DNA from 2 places in the Peribacillus sp. NPDC096447 genome. Region 2 is predicted to be linked to the other one. Evidence: a T-box and tRNA genes for the amino acid it is inferred to sense, from the RefSeq annotation. Region 2 holds a T-box; the other holds one or more tRNA genes.

Region 1 (17,030 bases), on a different contig from region 2:
CTCTTCAGCGCCGATGGTAGTTGGGGGTTTCCCCCTGTGAGAGTAGGACGTCGCCAAGCAGGTTTTATATGGAGGATTAGCTCAGCTGGGAGAGCATCTGCCTTACAAGCAGAGGGTCGGCGGTTCGATCCCGTCATCCTCCACCATTTTACACCTGCCGGTGTAGCTCAACTGGTAGAGCAACTGACTTGTAATCAGTAGGTTGGGGGTTCAAGTCCTCTTGCCGGCACCATTTTAAGATAGTACAAGCACGAGCCATTAGCTCAGTTGGTAGAGCATCTGACTTTTAATCAGAGGGTCGAAGGTTCGAATCCTTCATGGCTCACCATTTTATATGCGGGTGTGGCGGAATTGGCAGACGCACCAGACTTAGGATCTGGCGCCGCAAGGCGTGGGGGTTCAAGTCCCTTCACCCGCATCTTTCATGCGGAAGTAGTTCAGTGGTAGAATACAACCTTGCCAAGGTTGGGGTCGCGGGTTCGAATCCCGTCTTCCGCTCCACTTTTCGTATGTGCCGGGGTGGCGGAACTGGCAGACGCACAGGACTTAAAATCCTGCGGTAGGTGACTACCGTACCGGTTCGATTCCGGTCCTCGGCACCATCATAATATGCGCCCGTAGCTCAATTGGATAGAGCATCTGACTACGAATCAGAAGGTTGTAGGTTCGACTCCCGCCGGGCGCACCATGTTTTTATTGCGGGAAGTAGCTCAGCTTGGTAGAGCACTTGGTTTGGGACCAAGGGGTCGCAGGTTCGAATCCTGTCTTCCCGACCACGTGATTTTTAATGAATGGGGCCTTAGCTCAGCTGGGAGAGCGCCTGCCTTGCACGCAGGAGGTCAGCGGTTCGATCCCGCTAGGCTCCACCATTTTTCAATCAGATACTTATATTATATTGGCGGTGTAGCTCAGCTGGCTAGAGCGTACGGTTCATACCCGTGAGGTCGGGGGTTCGATCCCCTCCGCCGCTACCAATAAATATAAGGACCTTTAGCTCAGCTGGTTAGAGCAGACGGCTCATAACCGTCCGGTCGTAGGTTCGAGTCCTACAAGGTCCACCATATTCATTTTTTAAAGCCGTGGAGGTATACCCAAGTTCGGCTGAAGGGATCGGTCTTGAAAACCGACAGGGGAGTCAAATCCCGCGGGGGTTCGAATCCCTCTACCTCCTCCATTTTTTCAAAAAGCAGCAAGTTGTTTTGAAACAGCCTTACATAAAGGATGCGGATGGAACAATATACACGAAAACTTGATGCAAATCGTTTCATTATTACCGTCGCGGGGTGGAGCAGTCCGGTAGCTCGTCGGGCTCATAACCCGAAGGTCGCAGGTTCAAATCCTGTCCCCGCAATTATTAGGTCCCGTGGTGTAGCGGTTAACATGCCTGCCTGTCACGCAGGAGATCGCGGGTTCGATTCCCGTCGGGACCGCCATTTTTTAAATTTAATACAAATGTGGCTCAGTAGCTCAGTCGGTAGAGCAAAGGACTGAAAATCCTTGTGTCGGCGGTTCGATTCCGTCCTGAGCCACCATATCTTTCATATTACGGCGGTTGTGGCGAAGTGGTTAACGCACCTGATTGTGGTTCAGGCATTCGTGGGTTCGATTCCCATCAGTCGCCCCATTTCGCGGGTGTAGTTTAGTGGTAAAACCTCAGCCTTCCAAGCTGATGATGAGGGTTCGATTCCCTTCACCCGCTCCAAATATGGGCCTATAGCTCAGCTGGTTAGAGCGCACGCCTGATAAGCGTGAGGTCGATGGTTCGAGTCCATTTAGGCCCACCATATTCATATTGTTCCGCAGTAGCTCAGTGGTAGAGCATTCGGCTGTTAACCGAACGGTCGTAGGTTCGAGTCCTACCTGCGGAGCCATGGGGAAGTACTCAAGAGGCTGAAGAGGCGCCCCTGCTAAGGGTGTAGGTCGCGCGAGCGGCGCGAGGGTTCAAATCCCTCCTTCTCCGCCAGTTGGCCCGTTGGTCAAGCGGTTAAGACACCGCCCTTTCACGGCGGTAACACGGGTTCGAATCCCGTACGGGTCATAACAAAAAAGGAAGCATACATTCATGTATGCTTCTTTTTTTCATTTCTTTTCATTTATATAACTATCTTTTTGTTTAAAGGGAATGTCTCCTAGATTGGATTCGATATTTGCTTCTTCCAGTGTATCTTCATATTCCTTTTGCTTTTTGTTTGGTATATCCACTCTATTTTTCCCTTCTATATCATTTGCGGCAAATCCTTCATAGTCTTCAGGAAATCCATTCGTTTCATCCTCAGTTTTATATAGATCATTATAATTGTCATGATCGCCGGTGTAATCAGATGGCGTTTCGGATGTACCGAATTTCGCAACTTCCCCAAAGCTATCTTCTTTATCCACCATTTCGATTCCATGACGATTTTCAAAATGATCACCCTTGGATGGAATCAGTATTTCCTCCTCCACTGGCCGGTCTTGTGAAAGTGACCGTTCCGGGGCATGTTCGACACAGTAGAGGGTGCTTGGGATCGCTTCAAGCCTCTCGATGGGGATTTCCCCATTGCAGGTTTTACAATGGCCATACGAACCTTCTTCCATTGCTTTCAATGCTTCGTCGATTTTCTCCATTTCTGATTGTGCATGCTCATCGAGTGCTTGATTCCGTTCCATCTCGAATAATTCGGTTCCTAGGTCAGCAGGATGATTATCATAGGATGATAATTCCCCTACGGATTCCGTCTGGCTTTTATCCAGAACGGATTGTTCGTCATTTTGAATTCTACTACTTAACTCATTTTTTTCTTGAAGCAGTTCCTTTTTTAATTTTTGCGTTTGTTGTTTCGTTGCCATCTCCTATTCACTCCTTCTAAAGTCCAAATATCATTTTATATTGGTAAGATGATTGTATTATCTATTACCCGAATCGGAGTATAGGAAAACAATATGGAACGGAAGATAGAAAAAAGGACTGAGTGGATGAGCTCAGTCCTCGGAGATTAGATAAGATAGCTGATGAATAATCCAATGGCCATGAGTAAGCCAAAGAAGGTGTTCGTTTGGGCCGTGGCTTTCATTGCCGGGACCATCGTGATCGGCTGCGTTTTGCCTACGAAGCCTTTGATTGCGGCCATGGCCTTCGGTATGCTAAGGAAGGCAAGGAGAATCCACGCCGTTACGCTTCCGGTAAGGACTAGCCCAACAAGCCATAGATAAGAGAAGGCGAACATGATTGCCATGAATGTCAGGGCGTTTTTCCTGCCCATCACTACAGGCATCGTTTTGCGCCCGTGAGCCTTATCTCCATCATGGTCACGCAGGTTATTGGATAAGTTGATCAGCCCGACCAAAATCCCACTTGGAATGGCTATTAAGATGGCTGTTGAAGAAACATCACCGGTTTGAATGAAAAAGGCGATCAGGATTATCAAAAAGCCCATGAACAATCCAGAAAAAAGTTCCCCGAATGGTGTATATGAAATGGGAAGGGGACCGCCTGTATAAAGATAGCCGACAAGCATGCAAACCAGTCCTACTGCAGCAAGCCACCAAGATGATGCGGCACAGATATAGATCCCAATTATCAAGGCGATGGCATACATGCCAAGGGCCAAGCTCATGATTAGTTTGGGGGTCATCCCATGACGGACGATCCCGCCGCCGATGCCTACGGATTCCTCCGTATCCAAGCCTCTCTTGAAATCATAGTATTCATTGAATAAATTGGTAGCAGCTTGAATCAGGATACTGGCAATCATCATGGCAGCGAATAGTAACCAATTCACTCCATCTTCCAAAAGTGCAATCACAGTTCCAAGTAAGACTGGGACAAAAGCTGCGGTTAGTGTATGTGGACGAATTAACTCCCACCAAATCTTCCAGGTCCGTTTAAGGGGAAGTCCGTCGTATTCTGTTTGCATTATTTCTCTCCTCAAAATCATTATTGGTTCTCTCGAAATTATAACAAATATTGAAATGTTGCACAAAAGGTTATCCTAATAAATGCAGGAAAAGTGGGTAAGGGTGATAATTGGAATTCCTGGATGATCCATTTCCAAAATCCAGGGTATTTCTCTACATTCGCTAAGATTCATATAATAAGGAAAAGAACAGGAAAGAATCGTTCGGTAAAGGGGCGTTTTATTGACATGAGGTTCAAGGGAGGTGTATCTTTAAATAGGTTAAAAAGCTTTTAAAATGTACATTTGGGGGGATTTTTTTGGCTATCTCAGAGGAAACTGAACAGTTTCAGGGACTGGCTTCAGCTATACAAAAGGCGAAGGACTTGAATGATCAAGTTCTATTCAGTCATATTAAGAAGATTAAATGCAACAACCCCCTTTCATTTTATCAAGCTGGAAGAGAACGGTACGCGGGTGAACGCTTTTTCTGGGAGGACCCTGCAAAGGAAATAACCATCACCGGTTTAGGCAATGTTAAGAAACTCAAAGCGGCATCGAATGCCGAACGTTATAGAGAAGTCGAAAAGAGCTGGATCAAACTGCAGAATAATGCTGTCAAAACAGGAGTGACCGATATAGAAGCGACAGGTCCTTTACTGTTTGGGGGCTTTTCTTTTGATTATGAAACTGACAGTACGCTCCTTTGGAATCAGTTCGGGGACAACCTTTTTTATATACCTGCCTTCATGCTGTCAATAGTGGGGAAACAAGCTTACTTAACGACAAACTTACTTTGTTCGCCTGATGATTCAGAAAAACTCTTCATAGATATGATAAATGAACGGGAAGCTTTCCTTTTCAAAAGCTTGGATGGCAATGGATTGGGTGCAAATTCCCTGGTTATGCAGAGGGAAGTCGAACCTGAGGAATGGAAGCGGACGGTCGCAGAGGCTGTTCAGGAAATCAAGACGACAGATCTCGACAAAATCGTTTTGGCAAGGGAGCTTCGACTTGGTTTTGAACGTTCCATCGATTCAGGGAAAGTACTTGAACAATTGATTGCTGAGCAGCCATTGAGTTATATTTTCAGTTTGGAAGCTGGAGGTGACTGTTTTGTTGGTGCCACCCCTGAACGTTTGATTAAGAAACAGGGAAATGAAGTTTTTTCTACCTGTCTTGCTGGATCGATGGGACGAGGGAAAGATGAGCAGGAAGATGTTTGTCTTGGTGAAGAATTGCTTCATGACCAAAAGAATTTACAAGAGCATCAATATGTCGTGTCGATGATATCCAATGCCTTTGATTCAGTATGCGAAAAGGTGATGGTCCCGGCCGGACCGACACTTATGAAAAACCGTCATATCCAGCATTTGTACACACCGGTCCGCGGTATATCAAAGGAAGGTGTCACGATTTTTGAATTTGTCGAGAATCTCCACCCAACCCCTGCTATGGGCGGACTTCCCAAAGAAAAGGCGGTTGTCCGAATTCGGGAAATGGAAGGTCTGGAACGTGGCTTTTATGCGGGTCCTTTAGGCTGGGTGGATACGTATGGAAACGGGGAATTCGCTGTAGGGATACGTTCTGCACTAATACAGAACAATGAGGCCTCACTCTTTGCCGGATGCGGAGTAGTGGAAGATTCGACTCCCGAAAGTGAATACCGGGAAACGGGGATTAAATTCAATCCGATGTTAAGTGCTTTAGGAGGAAATCTTAATGAATGACCGAGATGCATTGACAGCGTATGCTGCTTCATTTGTCGATGAGCTGGCACAAAATGAGGTGAAGCATGTGGTGGTGAGCCCTGGTTCACGATCCACACCCCTGGCTTTGTTGCTGGTGGAACATCCTGATATCGAAATTCATATTAATGTGGATGAGCGTTCGGCTGCTTTTTTTGCCCTTGGTTTGGCTAAGGCCCTAAAAGAACCTGTCGGACTTCTTTGTACGTCAGGTACAGCCGCTGCAAACTATTACCCAGCCGTCATTGAGGCTTTCTATTCAAGAGTGCCGCTTATTGTACTTACCGCTGACCGCCCGCATGAATTGCGTGATGTCGGAGCCCCGCAGGCGATCGATCAGATGCACCTTTACGGGAGACATGTAAAATGGTTTGTCGAAATGGCACTTCCTGAAAGCACGGATGGGATGATGCGGTATGCCAGAACGGTCGGTGCAAGGGCAGTGGCAACAGCTGCAGCTGAGCCTGCAGGGCCTGTACATTTGAATTTCCCGCTTCGAGAACCATTGATTCCGGACCTGGAGAAAGCAAAGGAGTGCAGGCAAAATAAAATGACGCCTGCAGTGTTGATTGACAGTGGAGAACTGTCACTGTCATCATCACAAATAGAAGCTGTTGCAACTACATTGTCACAAGCTAAGCAAGGTATGATTGTATGTGGCGAATTACCTCATCCAGAGATGAAGGAAGCCATCGTCGCATTAGCGGAAAAACTTGCCTTTCCGGTACTGGCTGATCCCCTTTCACAGCTAAGGAGCGGAAGTCATGACAAAGCCGTAATTATTGATTCTTACGATACGTTTCTACGCGATGAAACGGCAAAAGCGGCTTTCAGGCCGGAAGTGATCTTGCGATTCGGGGCAATGCCTGTTTCTAAACCGTTATTGTTATTCATGAAAAAACAAAAACAGGCAATCACTTTGGTCGTCGATGGCGGAGCAGGCTGGCGCGAACCAGCCGGATTGGCAACGAATATGATTTACAGCGAAGAGAAAGATTTTTGTCTGCGAATTGCTGAAAGTATTTCTTCCTCCCATGATGATGAATGGCTTCGCTTATGGCAAACCGTCAACGGAGCGACGAAGGATGCCTTAGCCTCCGTCAGGGATGAAGCGGAGTTAAGCGAAGGCAAGCTGTTCGCCCTGCTTGCTGATATGATGCCATTGGAATCGACGTTGTTTGTCGGGAATAGTATGCCCATACGTGATTTGGATACTTTCTTTTTGAATAATGGAAAAGGAATCAAAACCTTTGCAAATCGCGGGGCGAATGGCATCGATGGTGTCGTTTCCACTGCGCTTGGCGTAAGCACGGTATCAAAAAATACAGTGCTGGCAATCGGGGATTTAAGCTTTTTCCATGATATGAATGGCTTGCTTGCGGCAAAACTTCAAAAACAAAATATCACGATATTGCTGGTTAATAATGATGGCGGCGGCATTTTCTCCTTCTTGCCGCAGGCGAATGAGAGGGAACATTTCGAAACGCTATTCGGAACGCCTCATGGGCTTGATTTTTCCCATACTGCCGAGCTTTATGGCGGTAAATACAACAAGGTGCAAAATTGGGATGAGTTAGAGAAGGTATTTACAGAGTCATTCGAAATTCAAGGACTCAAAATCATTGAAGTTCCGACAGAAAGAGAGTCCAATTTACAAAAGCATCGAAATTTGTGGAGCTTTGTTTCCCAGGAAATAAAAATGGTGTTAGACAGGGAAATATCATGAATATTGTCAGCAAGGATGTCAATTATGCTGTTGAAATAACGGGAAATGGAGATCCTCTTGTACTTTTACATGGATTTACGGGAAATCGGGATACATGGAAATTCCTCATTCCGCTACTGAGTGACAGGTATACGTTAATCATGGTCGACATCATCGGTCATGGCATGTCTGCGTCACCAGCCGATCATCGAAGGTATAAAATCGAGCGTGTCGCTGAGGATATCAAGTATATTTTGGATGTGTTGCATTTCCCGAAAGCCCATATCCTTGGATACTCGATGGGCGGAAGGCTCGGATTGGGATTTGCCTGTTTGTTTCCTGACTATGTTGATACATTGATATTGGAGAGCGCTTCACCGGGCCTTTTAACAGAAGGGGAACGTGAAATCCGAAGGGGAAATGATCGGAAGCTTGCCGAAAGGATTCTTGAAAATGGCATGGAAGCGTTTGTGGATCAATGGGAAAACATCCCTCTGTTTGAAAGTCAAAAACGGTTGTCGGCCAAAACCAGGTCAGCCATTCGGGAGCAGCGGTTGGCAAATGACCCTGCCGGCCTTTCCAATAGCCTTCTTGGTATGGGGACCGGCAATCAGGCTTCATACTGGGAACAACTGCAAACCCTTGATTTCCCTGTGCTCCTTGTAACCGGTGAGCTTGACCGGAAGTTTTGTCGAATTGCGGACTCGATGAAAAAAAAGTTGAAGCGGGCCGAATGGAAAATAATAAATGATGCGGGACATGCTATTCATGTGGAAGTTGGAGAAAAGTTTGGTAAAATAATAAGTGAGTTTTTAAAGCGAAATAAAAGGAGGAATTAAGGTGACGATTCAATGGGAAACAATACGTGAGTATGATGAAATTTTGTATGAAAAATATAACGGGATTGCGAAAGTGTCCATCAATCGACCACATGTACATAATGCATTCACGCCAAAAACGACTGCTGAAATGATTGATGCATTTGCAAGGGCGCGTGATGATTCCAGCATTGGTGTCATTATTTTAACAGGTGTAGGCGGCAAAGCATTCTGTTCAGGCGGGGACCAAAAAGTACGCGGAAATGGTGGATATGTGGGTGAAGATAACATTCCGCGTCTAAATGTTCTTGATTTGCAACGTTTGATTCGCGTAATTCCAAAACCAGTCGTAGCCATGGTTGCAGGATATGCAATTGGTGGCGGTAATGTCTTGAACGTGGTATGTGACTTGACGATTGCTGCTGACAATGCAATTTTCGGACAAACTGGACCGAATGTAGGAAGCTTTGATGCTGGTTATGGTTCTGGCTACCTTGCACGTATCGTGGGTCATAAAAAGGCGCGTGAAATCTGGTACCTATGCCGTCAATACAATGCACAGGAAGCATTGGATATGGGATTGGTCAACACAGTCGTACCATTAGACCAATTAGAAGCGGAAACGGTTAAATGGTGTGAAGAAATGCTTGAGAAGAGCCCTACTGCACTTCGTTTCTTGAAAGCGGCAATGAACGCTGATACGGATGGCCTTGCAGGTCTTCAACAATTGGCTGGTGACGCTACACTTTTATACTATACAACAGAAGAAGCAAAAGAAGGCCGCGATGCATTCAAAGAAAAGCGCACTCCGGACTTTGGGCAATTCCCTCGTTTCCCTTAATGAAACGTGTGAATCGATGAGACTGACAGCTTGGCGGATAATCGCCGGGCTGTTTTCTATATCAAAATGGAAGAGGGTAAGCAGCAATGGCAGAAGAAAAGTTGCCAAACTGGCTGAAAAATCGGGCGCATCTTTCACCAGATCGCCCGGCAATAGAGTTTGAAGGTAATACGTATAGCTTTCTTGAACTGCATACATTATCGGAGAAGATGGCTGGTAAGCTGGCAAGCATTGGTCTGGGCGCTGGCGATTCATGCGCGGTTTTGCTCCGTAATCATATTGATGGTGTTGTCGTTATCCATGCACTATTTTATCTCGGTGTGAAGATTGTGATGCTGAATAATAAGTTAACGGCAAAAGAGCTGTCCTGGCAGATCGAGGATAGTGGGACTGCCTATTTGGTTTCAGAAGGTGCCTTCTCCGACAAACTTTCTGATATTGGTGAGATTCTCCCGGAATTGAACCTTCATTTAATGGAAGAATTGCCGGATGAAGGCACGGCGGAAATACTTCAAGAGTTTTACCTTGAGGATACCGCTACGATCATGTATACATCAGGTACGACAGGAAATCCAAAGGGTGTGATCCAAACATTCGGCAACCATTGGTGGAGTGCAGTAGGGTCGGTTCTGAACCTTGGATTGCATGAGGAGGATTCTTGGTATTGTGCGGTTCCGATCTTTCATATTAGCGGTTTATCCATTCTGATGAAAAATGTGATTTATGGCATGAAAGTCGTTTTGGCGGAACGATTCGATGAACGGGAAGCGAACCGGAGCATTCAGGAAAATGGCGTGACGATCATTTCGGTCGTGACGGCGATGCTGAATAGGATGGTTCAGGATTTGAAAGGAACAAGCTATCCAAAAACCTTTCGCTGTTTCCTGTTGGGCGGCGGCCCTGCACCCGTCCATTTACTTGAAGCCTGTAAGGAGAAAGGGATTCCCGTCTATCAATCATATGGGATGACCGAAACGTCTTCACAGATTGTGACGCTGGCACCGGAATATAGCATGTCAAAAATCGGATCAGCTGGGAAGCCTTTGTTTCCTTCGCAGTTACGGATAGAGAAGGACGGCACTATGTGTGAACCGGGTGCAGTGGGTGAAATCGTGGTTTCAGGTCCGAATGTCACGAAAGGTTATTTTAATCGAATGGACGCTACACAGCAGGCGATTACCGATGGATGGCTTTATACCGGGGATCTTGGTTATCTTGATGAGGAAGGCTTTTTATATGTGCTTGACCGACGTTCGGATTTAATCATATCCGGCGGTGAAAATGTCTATCCGGCGGAGATTGAAAACGTCCTCAGTATGCATCCTGATGTTTTCGAAGCGGGAGTGACGGGGACTGACGATGAAAAGTGGGGACAGGTCCCGCTTGCTTTTGTCGTCTTGCATCAAGGTGCAGAGCTTGATGAGAGCGAACTGCTGGAATATTGCAGGGGATATTTAGCATCCTATAAGATTCCCCGGAACGTGATTTTTTGTAAGGAGCTTCCCCGTAATGGCGCAAGCAAGCTTCTGAGACGGGAACTGAAGAAGGAAATGGGGGAAGGGCAATGAAGTTATCCTCCATTTCCCTAAAGCTCATTAAGGCCCCTTTAAAACGGCCATTCAAGACGCATCTCGAAACGGTAAGCGAGCGGGAAGTGATAATTGTCGAAGCCATGGATAAGGATGGGTTGATTGGATACGGTGAAGCTGTCCCTTTTACAAGTCCTTGGTATACAGAGGAAACGATCAAAACATGCTTTCATATTTTGGATGACTTCTTAATCCCGTTGACATTGGCCAGTCAGATCAAGCATCCTGATGAGCTGCCGAACTTATGGAGCGGAATCCGGCGGAATGCGATGGCGAAGTCAGCTTTAGAGCAGGCAATCCTCGATTTATATGCGAAGCAGAAAGGAGTCTACCTCGGACGGCTGTTTGGCGGCGAACGAAGTGAAGTGGCCGCTGGTGTAGTCGTTGCATCCAATGATATTGAAGATGCGATGCGCCAGATCGAGGATTTTTCCGGATCTGGTTATCAGCGTTATAAAATAAAAATCAATCCTCAAATTGATCTGGAGTTTTTAGCGGAAATCCGTCGGGCCTATCCTCATATCCCGCTCATGGCAGATGCCAATTCAGCGTACACTCTTGATGACATCACACACCTTCAGAAGCTTGATGAGTTTAAGCTGATGATGATTGAACAGCCGCTGGGACATGACGATATTGTGGAACATTCATTTTTGCAGAAACAGCTGCAGACACCTATTTGCCTTGATGAAAGCATAAATTCATTTCATGATGCCAAAAGTGCGCTGTCGCTCCAGAGCTGTGGGGTGATCACCATTAAGATGGCTAAAGTCGGCGGCTGGATGGAAGCTGTAAGAATCCATGATCTATGCCTGGGAAATGATGTGCCAGTTTGGTGCGGCGGTATGATTGAATTTGGCATTTCACGTGCACATAATATCGCTCTTGCCACATTAAAAGGATTCACGATTCCCGGGGATATATCATCTTCATCCCGTTATTGGGATGAAGATATAATATATCCTGAAGTACTTGTCGAAAACGGCATGATCCAAGTTCCCGATAAAGCTGGAATCGGTTTTGCCATCAATGAAAAGCGGCTAAAGGAATTGACTACATATAGTAAGTTGTACAAGTGAAAACATCAAAGGAGGTGCATTGCCCACCTCTTTTTACAAATATTGATAATCCTTTAACTCCACTCACTCCCCTTGCCTATGTACCTCACCCAATTAGTATTTTCTTGGACGGAAACCCCACCCTTTTTGAAAATGATTTTAATAGGATACTAACAAATCAGTTCATTGTTTTTCCTGTTAAAACTCTTGCTAAGCTGCAGAAATTTGCGACAATTCTGCCAGCTAGCCAAGATGACGCTAGATGCTTGATTTGATGAGGCTTGGCAGACAGTCGGCGGAAAGGGAACGAATGACTGAAATCAACCAGGAACTTTTTTAACTGGCCGGAAAGATCATAATTTTTTTCAGAAAATGGGGCTTTGTCTATTTTTTCTTTATTGGATTATTTTGTATAATGAAATTAAAAGAATGGCAACCAAGGGAAAGGGAGGGGAGAGTGTATGAAGAAAAAACCGTACCTTATTGCGGAGATTCTACTAAGAAGGGGCATGGCGGACTATGTCATTAAAGAAGTGACGGCATTGGAAGAGTGTGAGCTGTTTCTTTTGAAGAGAAAGTGGGGCCTATATGACCGGAAGACAGGTGCGTAAAGATTAAAAGTAAAAAGGGAACCGTTTCGAGCCGGTCCCCATGCGTTTTAAGGTTTTTTAAGCCGGTATCTATTTACTGGACGGCCTATGCTGCCATATTGTACGTCAAGCTGAAGGACTTCTTCGCCATGCAAGTATTCAAGATAGCGCCTTGCTGTAACTCTGGCGATTCCAATCCCATCAGCCACTTCTTCTGCAGATAGTGACCCAGGCTGGGTCTTTATGAACTTCGTCACTTGCTTAAGAGTCGCGCCATTCAATCCTTTGGGAACATCATATTTCGGACTCGCTTCAGAATGTGTTTTATTTTGAAAGAGGATTCGGTCGAGCTGATTTTGAGAAATTTGATGGTCAGGTTCAACCTCCATCCGAAAAGCAAAGTATTGCTCCAGCGTATGTTTTAGCCTATCGAATTTAAATGGCTTGATTAAATAGTCAAAAGCCCCGTTCTGTATCATTTTTCGAATCGTTTTCTGATCATTTGCCGCTGAAATGATGATGACATCCACATCCATTTGCTCTTTTCTGATTTGATAAAGTGTATCAACCCCGTTTAAAGATGGCATGAAGATGTCCAAAATGACAAGGTCGGGTTTAGAATGCCTGATTTTTTCCAGACCTTCAAGCCCATTTGAAGCTGTATCAACGACTTTAAAGGCAGGCAGGCGCTCGATGAACTGTTTGTTGACCTCTTGGACCATTGGGTCGTCTTCAATTAAAAGTACACGAATTTCGTTAGTCATTTTGGTTCTCCTCTATATCGTGCATCGGAAAAGAAAGAAAAAAGCTTGTTCCTTCGTCAGGGCGTGTCGTGAATTTCATTTCGCCGTTCGCTTTTTTTACAATTTGGTCTATTAGATAAAGACCAATTCCTGATCCTTCCGCACCTTTTGTTGTAAAACCATACTCGAATATATCTTTATGAATGTCCTCGGGAATGCCGGGCCCATTATCCTCAAGCACGATTTGACAATGATGTTCATCCTGGTAGATGGATAGATAAACCTGTTTTGTTTCCTCTGAACAATGCTTTAGCGCGGCGAATGAGTTTTCGATCAGGTTTCCGATTATCAAAACAAAATCGTGATGATCCAAATCAGCGGGGAAGCGGTCCAATTTCGTGTGCTTGTCCATGATGAGCTCGATTCCGAGTTCCCTACCCAAGGAGATCTTACTTAATATCAGCCCCACTAAATTATCATCGTGAATGTGCTTCGTTAAAAACCTGGTCAATTCCTCTTGTTCTTCCGTGATCTGAAAAATGTAATGCAGCGCTTCGTCAAGATTGCCTAGCTGGATCAATCCTGCTATCGTATGAAGTTTGTTCATATGTTCATGGTTTTGAACGCGCAGAGCTTCAACGAATGCTTTGACACTAGTCAACTCTTCAGCTAGCTTCGTCACATCGGTACGATCCTGGAAAATGGCCACCGCACCGATCGTTTTATCCGCAATCTTTATCGGTACCCGGTTGCTTACAATATTCCTGTTTTGAACGGAGATCTCCTGATTAAAGATGGGAGATGTCCGGTCAAGCACTTCCGGGAGACGTGTATCGTGTATAATATCATTGATATTCTTGCCTATGACCGCACCGTTGATATTGAAAATTTGCTTAGCCTTTTCATTGAAAATCGTGATAGTCTGATTATTATCTATGGCGATGACCCCTTCATGCATGGCATTGAAAGCGGCAGTCCTTTCAACCAACATCCGTGAAATTTCATGGGGTTCAAGTTGGAAGGTCTCTTTTTTTATCCTTTTTGCCATGAGCCATGAGCCGCATACCCCGAATAGAAGTGTAAGGACCAGGATAATCGCGATTTCGCCTTTCAGGTCCTTGATTAATTCCGGTATGGTAGGCAAGATATTCCCAACCAGTACGACGCCGATTTGCTCTCTATCTCTATCAAGGATCGGTACAAATGCGCGGATGGAAATGCCTAGTTCGCCAGCAGCCTTTGAAAGGTATTCGTGTTCAGCGAACGCAGCGCTTTCGTCGCTGCTTTCCGATGGGGTTCCCAATTGGCTGAACACGGGGTGGGAATAGCGTATATGCTGATTGTTCAGTACAACTATATAATCCGCTTGATGGATTTTCCTTAAGTTTTCAATAATCGGATTGAGCTGCGTCCATCCTTCGGGCTCACGGACCAATTTTTGTACTTCAGGCAGTTCGGCAATGGTATGGGCAGTGATCATGGATCGTTTGCCGATTTCATCTTCCCTGACCGAAACGATATTTCCGAATATAAAAATCCCGCCTATTAGTATCGAAAAAGCGACGATTACGAATGATAGCAGGGTGATTTTAATTTGAATGGGCATATGAAAGGATTTATCCATTGTTTTTCCTCCATTACTTCTATACTTTATAGTAACAGAATTTCTATCACTTTTCGCTATTTTTCGCGCATTGTATTACGACAGCAAAAAGCTGTGATAGAATAGTGATAATGTGAAGTGAGCGGTGAGGAGTTGTCGGTATGCGTGCATTATGGGGGTACTTCTTATTAATTGGCTTGGGGCTGTTGATAGCCGTGTATATATCGTTTCAATCGTTCTTTACAAGCTTCGGTTTCAATTTGCCGAAGGATGAGGAGCAGGTCGGGATGAAGGATCAAATCGTGATTAAGTTCAGTCATGTCGTTGCCGAAAATACACCTAAAGGGCTAGCTGCGAACCGATTTGCCCAACTAGTCGATGAATATACAGATCATCGTGTCAAAATTGAAGTTTATCCTAATCAGTCATTATATAGTGATCATGAAGAAATCGAAGCATTACAAGAAAACAAGGTGCAGATGATTGCACCGACTACATCTAAAATTACGAGCATATCAAAGAAATGGATGCTATTGGACCTCCCTTACGTTTTTCCAACGGACGCTGCCTTGCAGGAAGCGTTGAATGGGGAAGTGGGGGAAGAGCTGCTAAAGCAGCTGAATACCATCGATATCGAGGGACTCGCATTTTGGTCGAATAACTATAAACAGATCACAAGCAGTAAACCGATACGGCATCCAAGTGATTTTGCAGGAAAGAATTTTAGAATCATGCCAAGTGCAGTCCTGGAAACTCAATTCAAGCATTTTGGGGCGACAACTGCTGAGCTGCAGTTTAATGAAACATATAAAAGCCTTGAAATTAAAGAAACGGACAGCCAGGAAAATACGATTTCGAATATTTATTCCAAGAAAATATATGAGGTGCAAAATTATTTAACGATCAGTGATCACGGTTATTTAGGTTATGTCGTCATGATAAACAAGCCGTTTTGGAACAAACTCCCGTTGGATATTCAGCAGCAAATCCAAAGGGCGATGGATGATACAACGAAATGGCTATGGATCAAATCAAATGAATTGAATCAGGAACAGCTTCGGGAAATCCAGCAAAAATCGAATATCGACATCTATACACTGTCAGATGAAGAAAAGAAAGAATGGATGAATGAGATGACTGTCATTTATCCGGATTTCGAATCAACGATTGGAACCGAATTGATGACGAAAATGAAAAAGATCCGTGAGAAGCATTTAAAGGAATAACTATATGATGGGGACAAAAAAGGAGCGGACCCAAAGGGCCTGCTCCTTTTTTCTATTGCAATGCAGTTTGCAGTGTCTTGATGTTCTTTTCCATTAAACTGAAGTAATCTTCGCCGGCTTCGATATCTTTATCCGTCAACACTGAAAGGTTATGGAGCTCAAGTGATTTCGCTCCCATTTCCTTTTGGATGATCTCAGTTAGTTTAGAACTGATATTCTGTTCAAAGATGACGTAGTTCAAGTCTTCTTCTTCAGCCATGGTTACGATTTTCCCCAGTTCCTTTTGAGAAGGTTCGTTTGATGACGTTAGTCCTGTGACGCCAATTTGTTCCAATCCGTAGCGTTCCTCCCAATAACCATATGCAGAATGGGAAACGATGACCTTATTGGTACGGCCCGATTCGATCGTCGTCGCAAATTTTTCATCAAGAGCCTCAAGCTTTTCGGAAAGCTCATTGAATTGGCGGTTGAAATATTCTTCCTGTTCCGGCATTTTTTTCGTTAATTCATCCTTGATGGTTTTAGCCATGTCAATGGAATAGATTGGATCTAACCACAAATGGGGATTAACTCCTCCATGATCATGACCGTCTTCTTCATTTGCATGTTCGTCTTCATTTGCATGTTCGTCTTCATTTGCATGTTCGTCTTCATTTGCATGTTCGTCTTCATTCGCGTGTTCGTCTTCATTTGCATGCTCGTCTTCATTTGCATGCTCATCTTCATCTAGATGAACCGTTTCGCCCACCGCAACTGTACTGACGCCTTCTTTACTTAGAATTGGTTCAGCCTTGGTTACAAAGCCTTCAAGATTATAGCCAATATAGAAAAACAGGTCTGACTCAGCCATTTTTACAATATCTTTTTGAGAGGGTTCGAATGAGTGTTCATCCGTTCCGGGAGGATAAACCGTCTCGACGTTTACGTACTCCCCGCCAATGGCCTCAGTGAAGTATTGTAAAGGGTAAACCGTCGTATATATATCCAAGGCATCCTTGGTTTCTTCTTTACTCGATTCTCCCTTCGAGTTGCCGCAGGCTGACAGAAATACCGCAGTAACAAGGAAAAGCGAGAGCAATGCTCGAATTTTCATATGAAATGCTCCTTTATAATTCGTATTGATTACGATTTGAATTTTATGGGTAAAAACGAAATGATTACGATTTGACTTCTGTATGATACAAAAGATTGCAAAAGAAAGCAAGGTTTTTTTCTAATGGTCCTCACTTTTTTT
Region 2 (5,300 bases):
AGATCCTGCCTCTGAACGGAATGAAGCACTATATGCCGCATAGCTTATCGGCAGATCATCCATGCTCATGATTTCATCACGATGGAAGTTTGTCACCGGGACTTCAGCTGTAGGAATCAAGAAGTAATCATCACTTTCAATACGGAAAGCATCCTCTTCGAATTTTGGCAATTGACCTGTGCCAGTCATGCTTGCACGATTAACCATATATGGTGGCAGCATTTCTTCATATCCATGTTCCTCAACATGAAGGTCTAACATAAAGCTGATTAATGCACGTTCTAATCGAGCACCAAGACCCCTATAAAATACAAATCGGCTGCCGGTCACTTTTGCTGCCCGTTCAAAATCCAGGATGCCTAGATCTCCGGCTACATCCCAGTGTGGTTTCGGTTCAAACTTGAATTCCGGTAACTCTCCCCATTTACGGATTTCGACATTATCGTCTTCCGTCTCACCAACAGGCACACTTTCATGCGGAATGTTCGGAATGGAAAGAAGTAATGTTTCTAACTGGGCTTCCACTTCACGAAGTTCATCATCGAATCCTTTGATACGGTCACCAACTTCACGCATTTGGACAATCAGCTGATCTGCATCTTTTTTTTCCCGTTTCAATACGGCCACTTGCTGTGAAACTTCATTTCTTTGGCTTTTCAACTTTTCCGTATCAGCAATCAAAGCCCGACGCTTTACATCCAGTTCCTCGAATTTACCTAAATCGGTCAAATCTTCCCCTCTAAATTGCAATACACGCTTCACTTCTTCAAAATTATTTCTTACATATTTCAAATCCAACATTTTCAGTTCCTCCTTAATATTTTGATATTTTATCAAAGAACGCAAAAAACTCCCGTCCCCTGAAGAAGGGACGAGAGTTAACCCGCGTTGCCACCCTAGTTGAAGGCCTATCTAAAAACGCCTACCACTTATCACGATAACGGCTTTTAACCGAAAGTACTTACTGACCCAAAAGGCTTTCCATACTCTGCTCCAGGAGGGATTCACAAAACTCTCACACCGATTTCCACCAGCCATCGGCTCTCTATAGAAAGAAATACTTGTTACTATTTCCTGTCATTGCTTTCTTATATAATCAGATTGTTTTCCATAATGTACTATAATTTTATACATTACGCAACCGTTTTATACGTGAAACTTAAAACCAGCCTTTAACAGTGGAAGCTACACTGCTCCATACGTCACCAAAGAATCCGCCAACCGCTCGCATTGATAGTACGAACCAGTTTGCCTTTTCAACAGATTCAGCAGCTACGACGTTAACCTTAACCTGATCTCCGTTGATGTACCCGTAATCTTCACCTTTTTTAGGAGTGACTGTGATGTAACCTAGCTTTTCACCTTTTTTGATTGGTGCAGTCAGCTTACCATCATCATTCAATTTGTTTTTATCGATCACTAAATCTGTTTTATAGTTGTCTTTCTCACCATTTTCAACAAGTAGCTCGACCGCTTTTTCAGATTGAATCTTAACGTTTTTTTCCTTGCCTTTCACTACTGAAAGTGTTTCTTTCCCTTTCACCTGGTAGTTGGCAGGAAGGACTTTTTCCTTTTTAAAGGTTGCATAAGCATAGTTCATAAGCTTAGTGCTATCCGCAAAACGTTCGTTTTTATTAGTGGACTTCATGACCACCGTGATATAGCGCTGACCGTCCTGGATAACCGTCCCTGTGTGTCCATATCCGGCAAAGTCAGTAGATCCCGTTTTTAGTCCATCTACGCCTTTATATTCAAATATCAGGCCAGGCAGCATCCAGTTGAAGTTCGGATATTCTTTTCCATCACGGAACTTCAATTTAGGGATGCTGGCGATTTTCAACACTTCCGGATAATCATTTATTAAACGATAAGCAAGAAGTGCAGTATCTTTTGCTGTCATGATATTTTCATCATCTTCATCACCTGAAGGAAACTGCCCTAATAAATCGCCGTTATTCAAGCCGCTGGCATTAACGAATTTATGGTTTTTCAAGCCTAATTCCTTCGCTTTTTCGTTCATTAACTTAACGAAGCTCTTTTCACTTCCGGAAACTAGCTGTGCTAAAGCTACTGTTGCCGCATTTCCGGAATAGACGGCCATAGCTTGATATAGTTCCTTAACTGTATAATCTTCACCTTCCGTTAACCCAACATTCGACAAATTGGGTGCTTTTGAAAGGTCATGTACGTATTTATTTATTTTAACTTTTTGATCCCAACTGATTTTCCCATTTTCAATTGACTCCATTATGATGTACTCTGTCATCATTTTAGACATGGATGCAATCCCTAATACTTTATCGGCATTTTTTTCATACACGATTTGTCCTGTTTCACCATCAATGATGATGGCTGCCTCTGCTTTTAAACCCAAATTATCAGATTCAGCAACAGCTTCCCCCGGTTGATAGGCAAATTGCGACATAACAAGAACAAAAACAAAAGTGAAAATGAGGGTCATCTTGCTGATTTTTTTCAATTTCCAATACCTCCAACTTTTAAGCTAATCTCTATAACAAAGAAGAAACTTTATGTAATTCCCTTGACACCTTGTCTAGTTTATCACAGAAAAAATAAAAAAAATAGACAGAGTAATCGCAGACTCTGTCTATTTTAACAATAAATTTTAATGACGATTATATGTTAAATTCATTACATTGAGTAGTTCGGTGCTTCTTTTGTAATTTGGACATCATGAGGATGGCTTTCCCTTAATCCGGCACCAGTCATTTTGACAAATTGAGAGTTTTCCCTCAACTCTTCCAATGTGGCTGTACCGCAATATCCCATACCTGAACGAATGCCGCCAATCAGCTGGAAAATGGTATCTGATAAAGGTCCTTTATATGGAAGGCGGCCTTCGATGCCTTCTGGTACGAATTTCTTGTTATCTTCTTGGAAGTAACGATCCTTAGATCCCTTTTCCATTGCAGCAACAGAGCCCATACCCCGATACACTTTAAAACGGCGGCCTTGGAAAATTTCCGTTTCGCCCGGGCTTTCAGTTACACCGGCAAGCATACTGCCAAGCATTACTGCATGTCCGCCTGCAGCTAGGGCTTTAACGATATCACCAGAGTATTTGATTCCGCCATCAGCGATGATCGTTTTACCATGTTTCCTTGCTTCTGTCGCACAATCGAAGACTGCCGTGATTTGCGGAACACCTACACCAGCTACAACCCTTGTCGTACAGATTGACCCTGGTCCGATTCCCACTTTCACTACATCAGCTCCCGCTTCAATCAATGCTTTCGTACCTTCAGCTGTTGCCACATTACCGGCAATGATCGTCAATTCAGGATATGTCCCGCGGATTTCCTTAACCATTTCAAGGACGCCTTCTGAATGACCGTGAGCAGTATCAAGTACAATTGCATCGACATGGGACTTAACCAGCATTTCGACACGCTTCATTGTATCCTTGGTCACGCCGACTGCAGCACCTGCAAGTAATCTTCCTTGCTTATCTTTCGCCGAATTCGGGAACTCGATGACTTTCTCGATATCCTTGATCGTAATAAGTCCTTTAAGAACTCCATTATCATCCACAAGGGGAAGCTTTTCAATTTTGTATTTTTGAAGGATCTTCTCTGCTTGTTCCAAGTTAGTTCCCACTGGCGCTGTGACCAGATTCTCTACAGTCATGACACTGGAAATCTTCAAGGAAAAATCGGAAATAAATCGCAAATCACGGTTTGTAATGATACCCACAAGTTTTTGATCCTCTATATTGTTGACTACAGGAACACCTGAAATGCGATATTTACCCATTAAATGCTCTGCATCGAATACTTGGTGATCCGGCGTTAAGAAAAATGGATCGGTAATTACACCGCTTTCTGAACGTTTTACTTTATCCACCAGTTCAGCTTGTGCTTCAATGGACATATTTTTATGAATGATACCCAATCCGCCTTGACGAGCCATGGCGATTGCCATCTCAGCTTCTGTCACGGTATCCATTCCTGCGCTGATGATAGGAAGGTTGAGCCTTAAGTTTTCAGCTAAGTTGACTTGAAGGTTAACATCTTTCGGCAAAACCTCTGATTTCGCTGGAATTAATAGGACATCATCAAAGGTTAAACCTTCTTTTGCAAATTTATTTTCCCACATTATTTTCCCCTCCTGCTTAAAAATATTATTTGTAGGTTATCAATAGGACATACTACTGTCAAGAAGAGAAATAAAAGTTTGATTATTCTATTAATTCGGAGGATAGCTGCAATGCCTGAAAACAATGATAATTTCGATATATATACACCTTTTTTTTCCGCATCTTCCTCACAACTTTTTTTACAAAAATGTTACATGCACGAAAAAATAGCAGAAGCGGAAATAAAAAGTTACGATAATTGTTATCCATTTATTTACCATCTTGAACACGCTAAAACTTATTATAATCAGGCTGCCATTGCACCACTTTCCATACAACCAATACTTACATTTTATGGATTCGCTCAATTGTTAAAGGCTTGTCTGCTCACGATTGACCCTAACTATCCGGAATCAACTTCGATGCTTGCCCATGGGGTAACAACGAGAAAAAAGAAAAAACAACAATATGAATTTTTAAAGGACGAAGTGAAAACGCAAAAGAATGGACTTTTCACCTGCATTGCCGAGAAGTTATTTCATATCAAGCATCTGGAAGGTGAAAAGTTTTCCATGGGAACATTAGTGAAGGAAATCCCAGACATGCAAAATTTTACATGGTCGGTTTCAAAGAAAAATTTCGTCGCCATGTTACCGTCTTCGAATGGCTTTCAATTACCATCAACGGTATTGGATAGCTTTCAAATGTCCAGCAGTCGGTTGGAAGAATTTTTGAAAGCTAAAACGAATCAAGTTTACAGTATTTCAGAAGCTCCTGGGACACTGCATTTAAAAACAGATGGCGTCCCTAATCATAATGCAACTTCCCCAATACGGTATAATTTTGCAGAAGGACAGTTCATGCTATCACTAAATAAAGATTCGTCAGCTTTTTCATTACCTGAACTTTTGATCCATTATTTGATTTCTTATAACCTTAGCATAATAGCTCGTTATGAAACAGAATGGTGGGCAGAACTGTTGAAAACCATGCCTAATGATGATTACCCCTGCATCGTTCAATTCCTTAAAATAAGCCAAGCTAAGGTGCCATTCTTAATATTTGAATGGATCAAGTCCGGAAGGTTCCACCTTTAATACTTCCAAAAACATCCATTTGGAGAATTTATCTGGTTTTAAACGAAGAAAAAAGACCAGCCGAATGGCTGATCTTTTAAAATGGCTTGGCGGCGTCCTACTCTCAC

The links. The T-box of region 2 lies ahead of serS (serine--tRNA ligase). A T-box ahead of a tRNA ligase gene usually reads a tRNA of that ligase, here a tRNA-Ser.
Region 1: it has a tRNA-Ser gene. The T-box ahead of serS (serine--tRNA ligase) is inferred to sense a tRNA for this amino acid. The anticodon was not compared.

Annotation. Positions count from the first base shown of each region.
Region 1 is NZ_JBIWEV010000007.1:191,436-208,465, reverse strand. It holds partial or broken rRNA gene rrf (5S ribosomal RNA) at 1-59, shown strand, start outside; tRNA gene ACIQZD_RS22745 (tRNA-Val) at 71-146, shown strand; tRNA gene ACIQZD_RS22740 (tRNA-Thr) at 157-232, shown strand; tRNA gene ACIQZD_RS22735 (tRNA-Lys) at 253-328, shown strand; tRNA gene ACIQZD_RS22730 (tRNA-Leu) at 337-418, shown strand; tRNA gene ACIQZD_RS22725 (tRNA-Gly) at 427-501, shown strand; tRNA gene ACIQZD_RS22720 (tRNA-Leu) at 514-602, shown strand; tRNA gene ACIQZD_RS22715 (tRNA-Arg) at 612-688, shown strand; tRNA gene ACIQZD_RS22710 (tRNA-Pro) at 700-776, shown strand; tRNA gene ACIQZD_RS22705 (tRNA-Ala) at 794-869, shown strand; tRNA gene ACIQZD_RS22700 (tRNA-Met) at 898-974, shown strand; tRNA gene ACIQZD_RS22695 (tRNA-Ile) at 985-1,061, shown strand; tRNA gene ACIQZD_RS22690 (tRNA-Ser) at 1,082-1,174, shown strand; tRNA gene ACIQZD_RS22685 (tRNA-Met) at 1,278-1,351, shown strand; tRNA gene ACIQZD_RS22680 (tRNA-Asp) at 1,358-1,433, shown strand; tRNA gene ACIQZD_RS22675 (tRNA-Phe) at 1,457-1,532, shown strand; tRNA gene ACIQZD_RS22670 (tRNA-His) at 1,549-1,624, shown strand; tRNA gene ACIQZD_RS22665 (tRNA-Gly) at 1,629-1,702, shown strand; tRNA gene ACIQZD_RS22660 (tRNA-Ile) at 1,708-1,784, shown strand; tRNA gene ACIQZD_RS22655 (tRNA-Asn) at 1,797-1,871, shown strand; tRNA gene ACIQZD_RS22650 (tRNA-Ser) at 1,873-1,963, shown strand; tRNA gene ACIQZD_RS22645 (tRNA-Glu) at 1,967-2,038, shown strand; gene ACIQZD_RS22640 (TraR/DksA C4-type zinc finger protein) at 2,080-2,829, opposite strand; gene ACIQZD_RS22635 (1,4-dihydroxy-2-naphthoate polyprenyltransferase) at 2,976-3,896, opposite strand; gene ACIQZD_RS22630 (isochorismate synthase) at 4,196-5,605, shown strand; gene menD (2-succinyl-5-enolpyruvyl-6-hydroxy-3-cyclohexene-1-carboxylic-acid synthase) at 5,598-7,349, shown strand; gene menH (2-succinyl-6-hydroxy-2,4-cyclohexadiene-1-carboxylate synthase) at 7,346-8,167, shown strand; gene menB (1,4-dihydroxy-2-naphthoyl-CoA synthase) at 8,175-8,987, shown strand; gene ACIQZD_RS22610 (o-succinylbenzoate--CoA ligase) at 9,074-10,555, shown strand; gene menC (o-succinylbenzoate synthase) at 10,552-11,655, shown strand; gene ACIQZD_RS22600 (hypothetical protein) at 12,096-12,245, shown strand; gene ACIQZD_RS22595 (response regulator) at 12,293-12,988, opposite strand; gene ACIQZD_RS22590 (ATP-binding protein) at 12,981-14,591, opposite strand; gene ACIQZD_RS22585 (DctP family TRAP transporter solute-binding subunit) at 14,732-15,796, shown strand; gene ACIQZD_RS22580 (metal ABC transporter solute-binding protein, Zn/Mn family) at 15,849-16,889, opposite strand; gene yidD (membrane protein insertion efficiency factor YidD) at 17,010-17,030, opposite strand, start outside.
Region 2 is NZ_JBIWEV010000019.1:7,741-13,040, forward strand. It holds gene serS (serine--tRNA ligase) at 1-801, opposite strand, end outside; T-box leader at 865-1,090, opposite strand; gene ACIQZD_RS25930 (D-alanyl-D-alanine carboxypeptidase family protein) at 1,160-2,479, opposite strand; gene guaB (IMP dehydrogenase) at 2,653-4,116, opposite strand; gene ACIQZD_RS25940 (YaaC family protein) at 4,228-5,193, shown strand; partial or broken rRNA gene rrf (5S ribosomal RNA) at 5,278-5,300, opposite strand, start outside.